Linked DNA regions of Mucilaginibacter paludis DSM 18603. The protein of the gene in region 1 interacts with the protein of each later gene in a pairwise test. Links are inferred from orthologs where the notes say so. Each region holds a gene or a part of one and is shown in the gene's direction. Other genes may lie near its edges.

The links.
Region 2: the proteins of MUCPA_RS21750 (region 1) and rlmB interact in binary tests that used the Escherichia coli proteins (3 or more experiments, as listed by UniProt). The link is inferred for Mucilaginibacter paludis DSM 18603 from one-to-one orthologs.

Annotation. Positions count from the first base shown.
Region 1 is NZ_CM001403.1:5,137,697-5,141,139, forward strand. Bases 251-3,142 are described here. They hold MUCPA_RS21750 (bifunctional ADP-dependent NAD(P)H-hydrate dehydratase/NAD(P)H-hydrate epimerase), read left to right. Parts: upstream 251-889; coding sequence 890-2,395; downstream 2,396-3,142. Other genes in these bases: uvrA (excinuclease ABC subunit UvrA), read left to right, coding at 251-513; MUCPA_RS21755 (pyridoxamine 5'-phosphate oxidase family protein), read left to right, coding at 2,618-3,142. Also shown: more of uvrA, read left to right, coding at 1-250; more of MUCPA_RS21755, read left to right, coding at 3,143-3,196; MUCPA_RS21760 (anti-sigma factor), read right to left, coding at 3,315-3,443. UniProt on the Escherichia coli protein: Bifunctional enzyme that catalyzes the epimerization of the S- and R-forms of NAD(P)HX and the dehydration of the S-form of NAD(P)HX at the expense of ADP, which is converted to AMP.
Region 2 is NZ_CM001403.1:7,166,183-7,169,468, forward strand. Bases 103-2,965 are described here. They hold rlmB (23S rRNA (guanosine(2251)-2'-O)-methyltransferase RlmB), read left to right. Parts: upstream 103-1,060; coding sequence 1,061-1,870; downstream 1,871-2,965. Other genes in these bases: dnaB (replicative DNA helicase), read right to left, coding at 103-846; MUCPA_RS30485 (helix-turn-helix domain-containing protein), read left to right, coding at 2,003-2,524; MUCPA_RS30490 (IS3 family transposase), read left to right, coding at 2,446-2,965. Outside these bases: more of dnaB, read right to left, coding at 1-102; more of MUCPA_RS30490, read left to right, coding at 2,966-3,286. UniProt on the Escherichia coli protein: Specifically methylates the ribose of guanosine 2251 in 23S rRNA.

The DNA of each region.
Region 1 (3,443 bases):
TATCGCGGCAAATCCATCAGCGATGTGCTCGATATGAGTATTGAAGATGCTTGTCCGTTTTTTGAGCATATCCCTTCCATTCACCGCAAAATACAAACCTTGCAGGATGTGGGCTTGGGCTATATTACGCTTGGGCAATCGTCAACAACACTGTCCGGTGGCGAGGCGCAAAGGGTAAAGCTGGCTACCGAGCTATCTAAAAAAGATACTGGTAATACTTTTTATATTTTGGATGAGCCCACTACCGGCTTGCACTTTGAGGATATTAATGTGTTGCTCGGTGTAATTAACCTGCTGGTTGATAAAGGAAATACGGTGTTGGTGATAGAGCATAACCTGGATGTGATTAAGGTGGCTGACCATGTGATTGACCTGGGCCCCGAAGGTGGTGCTGGAGGAGGTAAAATATTATTTGAAGGTACTCCAGAAGGTTTATGCAAAGTAAAGGATAGCTTTACAGGGATGTTCCTGAAAAAGGAAATGGATTTGACAGCTAAGCAAAAGAAACGGTAAGTTAAATTTTTCTCCGATGTCGGCGTCTGCACCGACTATGATTCCAATCGTGCTTAGCAGGACTTGAAATTTTATAATGCCATCGCTGTCCGTAGACTCTGTCTACGGACTATATATGCCGGTAGCCTCTGACTACCGGTTAAAATCTTCGCTGTTCGCTCGTCTGCCTACGAACGGCAGGGTAATCAGTGCGTTGGATATGATGTATACTTATCGCGCGAAAAAGATCCCTCCTCGCGTCGGGATGACAAGATGGTGAGTTTTTGTGTATTGATAATCAATAGTTTAGGAAGGCGTCATTATAGAATGTTTTAAACACATTGGTTTGTTTTACCCCTCCATCAAACAAAACAAATCTATTTTAATTATAGATGATATGATACCTTTACTTATTTCATCACAAATCCGCGAGGCCGACGCTTTTACCATCGAGCAGGAGCCCGTTACATCGGTTGACCTGATGGAGCGCGCTTCAAAGGCATTTGTAGACATTTTTATCAAAGAATTTCCGGATCAGGATAAAAGTATAGTGGTGTATTGCGGCACAGGTAATAACGGTGGCGACGGCCTTGCTATTGCCCGTTTGCTGAAACGTGCACATTATCCAAAGGTTTCGGTAAAAATTGCCCGGTTTTCTGATAAGGCTTCGCCTGATTTTAAAGCAAACCTGGAGAAATTGAAGCACACGCGGATTAAATTGCTTGAAATTAATGCAGGAGCGCCTTTGCAGGAGGAATCGTCGGATATTATTATTGATGCTTTGTTGGGTACTGGCTTAAATAAACCTTTACAGGGTGACTACGCCAGGCTGGTTGATGCCCTTAATCAGTTAAACAGCACGATAGTGGCCGTTGATGTGCCCACCGGTTTTTTTACAGATGGTGCACCGCCCGCCGGGGCAACGGTTTTAAAAACCGGGCTTGTTATTACCTTTCAGCAGCCCAAAATTAATTTTTTACTCCCCGAGTCTGCATCATGTATGGATCGTTTTAAAGTGGCGGACATCGGCTTGAACAAGTCTTTTATCGAATCATTAGATAGCCCATACCAGTTGATCAGTAAAAAAGATATCCGCCAATTGTTAAAACCACGCAAATCTTTTGATCATAAAGGTACTTACGGGCACGCGCTGATTATAGCCGGGCAGCAGTTAACCATGGGGGCAGCGTTGCTCTGCTCGTCGGCTTGCGCTCATACTGGTGCAGGTTTAACTACGGCATGTATACCCGAAAGCGGTTTAACGGCATTGAATACGACGTTGGCCGAAGTGATGGCGATAGTGCGCGACGGGAAAAATCAACCGGAAATTAAATGGGAAAAATTTAATGTAGTGGCCGCCGGACCCGGACTGGGTACGGATGCTGATAGTTTAGCCTTATTGGAAAAAGCGTTTAAAGAATTTAACAAACCTATGGTGGTTGACGCAGATGCCCTGAACATGCTGGCGCAAAAACCGGAGGTTCTGAAAAACATTCCGAAGGGTAGCATCATCACCCCGCACATGAAAGAGTTTGACCGCCTGTTCGGTGAGCATCAAAGCTGGTGGCAGCGGCTTGAAACGATGCGCCAAAAGGCAAACGAATTAGGGATTTATATTTTATTAAAAAACAGGTATACCATTACCGGAACACCATCTGGAAAGTTGTATTTTAATGCTACAGGCAATCCTGCAATGGCAAGCGGCGGCATGGGGGATGTGTTAACAGGGGTGATAGCCTCATTACTGGCACAGAAATATACCTCTGGGGAGGCTTGCATTATTGGAGCGTACCTGCATGGCAAAACCGGTGATGAGCTGGCTATGCCTCATTTATTGAATACGGTATTGGCTGGCCAACTTGCAAAGCATATACCTGTAACTTTGGCAAAATTAATGTCATAAAAAAAACGGCTGTAGTATATGCAGCCGTTTGATCTTATTTAACTGACCTTATAAAGAACGAAATACTTTTTATTTTTGATAGATAATTAACTGTAGCAAAGCTAAGCGGGTTTATCTTAAAGAACTGTTACCAAATCATTAATTGATGTGTTGCAATTCTGAATATAAGACGCATTAATAATGATATTAGTTACATTTTAATTTAACTAAATTTTAATTAACTTGGAAGATACTTTAAGTGAGGTTTTTACGCAATGCTGGGGTAAGCTGCTATATGGTAGTTTGATTAATGATAATGCCTTTCATACCGGGGTGTTAGGTACCCAGGGTGAAGGATCTATCGGTATGAGAACAGTTGTTTTGCGCGCTGTAAAGCCGGATGAAAAGCAGCTTGTATTTTACACAGACAAGCGTTCATCAAAAATGACTGATCTGACCGCTGTACCCTTTGCAAACTGGTTGTTTTATGATGGCAGTGAACGGGTACAAGTCAAACTTTTAGGAAATACTATAATTCATCACATGGATGAAGTGTCACAATCTCATTGGCAAAAGGTGAATGGGGACGCTCGCAAACTATATATGGCTGTTCCCGCACCATCAACCAGTACGGATTATCCTACAGATGGGCTTGAGCATTTAAACTCAGGCAGCAATACGGAAGATGCGTATTTAAATTTTGCGGTTGTAATAACCACCGTTGATTTTATAGAATGGCTGAGTTTAAAAAAAGATGGACATCGACGGGCGCAATTTAAGCTCATTGATGGCTCATGGAAGGGCCAATGGATTATTCCATGAGCGGGTTCCGTCAACGATAAAATATAGGAGATAACACAGAATAGGAGGTAGTCGTGCTTAACAAGAATACGTCAATTATTGATTCAATGCTTGTAATAAGTACAATTGACTTAGCAAACTATATTTTAGCTGCCAGTACCATTTGATCCATTGTAGGATTGATCACGCCACCGCGTTTTTCAAGTGTTACTGCAAACATTACAGCATTGGCAATTGGTTTCATCTCCATCATTCCTGTGGTATCTGC
Region 2 (3,286 bases), 2.0 Mb from region 1 along the record:
CGACATCTCGAGCGAGAATACCACTACCGGGCGGTTAAAATCAACCGCTGCGTTACGGGCGCAGGTTAAAACGAAGGCCGTTTTACCCATCGCCGGCCTTGCCGCTATAATTACCAAATCGGATTTTTGCCAACCCGATGTCATGCGGTCGAGCTCGGTAAAGCCCGAAGCTACGCCCGTTAGTCCGTCCTTTTTATCCTTCAGCGCCTCAATTTCTTTTAAACTTTCGTGCAAAATATCATCCATTTTGCGCGAATCGCGGCGAAGGTTATTCTGCGCGATATCAAACAGGTTCTTTTCCGCCTTATCCAACAGGTCCAGCACATCGGTAGTATCTTCGTAGGCGCTGTTGATCACTTCTGTTGAGATGCGGATCAGCTCACGTTGCAAATACTTCTGTATAATGATACGCGAGTGGTACTCAATATTAGCCGCCGATGCTACACGGTTAGTTAACTCGGTAATGTAGTAGGCGCCGCCTATCATTTCTAACTCGCCCTGCATACGCAGCTGCGAGGTAACGGTTAAAATATCAACCGGAGATGTTTTTTCAAACAGCGTGCGTATCGCCTGAAATATCTTTTGGTGGCTATCGCGATAAAAAACTTCGGGTTTTAAAATATCAATAACCGAAGATAGGGCGTCCTTCTCCAACATTAACGCACCTAAAACGGCTTCTTCTAAATCGGTAGCTTGTGGCGGTAATTTCCCCAAACCGCTGGTGGGATTATTGCTGAATCTGCTTCGTTTGTCGCCTGTAATATTAGGCTTGCCTGCCTGGTTATCGTTCTCCAAAATCATTTGCACAAAAATATACAAAAAGGATTTGTAATCGGTATTATTCATCAACATCCTTTTTTTTGCTAAAAATAAAAATGTTGAAAATGACGTTTTAAGCGTCGATTTTAATTAACATCAATTGTTAATTACTTGTTAGTAAAATTAAAATGGGTTTAATAGTCAATCACTTAACAGCAGTGTTAATAACGTTGGCCCCTGTTAGTTATTTTGAATAACATATTGCTAAGTTTAGTTGTAAAGCGGGCTAAAATCAATTAATATGTTAATTTTGCTGACTTATACAGCAGTTGAAATGAGTTTTAGAAACGAACCTAAAAGAGAATATAACCAAATGGTTTTCGGTATCCGCGCCGTGATAGAAGCCATCAGATCGGGCAAAGAAATCGAATCGTTATTCATCCAGCGAGGGCTCGGTGGCGAGTTGTTTTATGAGCTTAAAAACTTGCTGAACGAATATAAAATAGAGTCGCAACAGGTTCCGGTAGAGAAGCTTAACCGTGTTACCACCAAAAACCACCAGGGGGTTATCGCCATCATATCACCTATAACTTATTACAAGATTGAGGATATTATACCCATGGTATTTGAAAAAGGCGAGGTACCTTTAATTTTGATTTTAGATGGCGTTACCGACGTTCGCAACGTGGGCGCCATAGCCCGTACCGCCGAATGCGCTGGTGTACATGCCATTGTAGTACCGGCAAAGGGTTCGGCACAAATTAACCCGGATACCATTAAAACATCGGCGGGAGCACTGTACAATATCCCGGTTTGCCGCGAAAGCAGTTTATTGCAAACGGTTAAATTTTTACAATCATCCGGTTTGCAGATTGTATGCTGTACCGAAAAAACTACCGACTTTATCTATGCGCCCGATTATACCTTGCCCACAGCCATTGTAATGGGTGGCGAAGATGATGGCGTAAGCAACGAGATTATCCGAATAGCCGACCATTTAGCTAAAATACCCATGTATGGCGAAATAGAATCGCTCAACGTATCGGTATCAACCGGCGTAATTTTGTACGAAGCCATCAGGCAAAAAAGGGGAGGCCCCCCAGCCCCCTGAAGGGGGAGTTTTTGATTGGCTTGCGGTTTACCGCAGGCGATTAGACAAAATGTATTTTATATAAAAAGAGGCTGATCATGTATTTGAAGTGAACCCCAAAAGTTAGACAAAAACTTTTGGGGTTTATTATTTATGTCAAAGCACACATTTGAAGAGAAACTTGATGTAGTTTCTCAAGTAAGAAAGGGAAAGCCGATTCTACGGATATCCCGCGAACGCCATATCCGTGAAGGCATGATATTGGAATGGGTTCGGAAATATGATCTTTATGGCGAAAGTGGGCTGCTCAAACAACCTAACGTCAAGCCCACGCCTGATTTCAAAGAAGAAGTTGTAAGGCTTGTCATAGAAAAAAAAGTACCTTTAAATCAGGTTGTTCTGGAATATAGATTAAGCAAGACTGCTTTAGAGCGCTGGGTAAGATCAGTACGGGTTGAGGGATATGCAGTACTATACCAGCAAAAGAATCCTGGACGACCACCTAAATGCATGGGAAGATCAAAGAAGCTTGAACCTGAAACAGAAGTAGAGAAGCTCCAGGCGGAAAATAGCCGTTTGCGGGCGGAGAACGCACTATTAAAAAAAGTCACGGCCTTAGTCAAGGAAAAAGAAGCCCGCGAACGCATGAGTGGGCAAAAGCCATCGAAGAACTAAGGCCCGAACATGATGTTTCAATTCTATTGGATTGCAAACAGATGGCTCGTTCTGTATTTTATTATCATCGCAAGCGCCTAAATGATGATAAATACAAGCATGAAAAAGAAGAGATCGCAAGTATATACCACTTGCATAAAGGCAGATATGGTTATCGGCGGGTCACCGCCGAAATGAAGAACCGGGGTTATAGCATAAATCACAAGACTGTCCAAAAATTGATGGGAACATTAGGCCTAAAATGCAATATCAGGAAAGTAAGTTATCGCTCATACAAAGGTGAGGTTGGTAAAATTGCCCCTAATGTACTTGAAAGGGATTTTGAGGCAAATCTGCCTAATCAGAAATGGGCTACGGATGTCACTCAGATGAACATTAAAGGGGAGAAGATCTATTTATCTCCTATAATTGACATGTTCAACGGGGAAGTCATTTCTTATAGTATTTCAAAATCTCCAAATATGCAGATGATAGATGAAATGTTATATGAGGCTTTTGATAAAGTGAAAGATATAAGGGGACTTATTTTTCACTCTGACCAAGGGTGGCAATATCAACATTATGGATATAGAAAGGCTTTGGAAAAACATGGAATTATTCAAAGCATGTCCAGAAAGGGAAACTGCTTGGATAATGCCTTGGCCGAAAGCTTCTTTGGGATCTTAAAGACAGAATTACTGTACAAACAGAGCTTTGAAACTGCGGAAGAATTTATAACTTCGTTAAAAGAATACATTCATTACTATAACAATGAAAGAATAA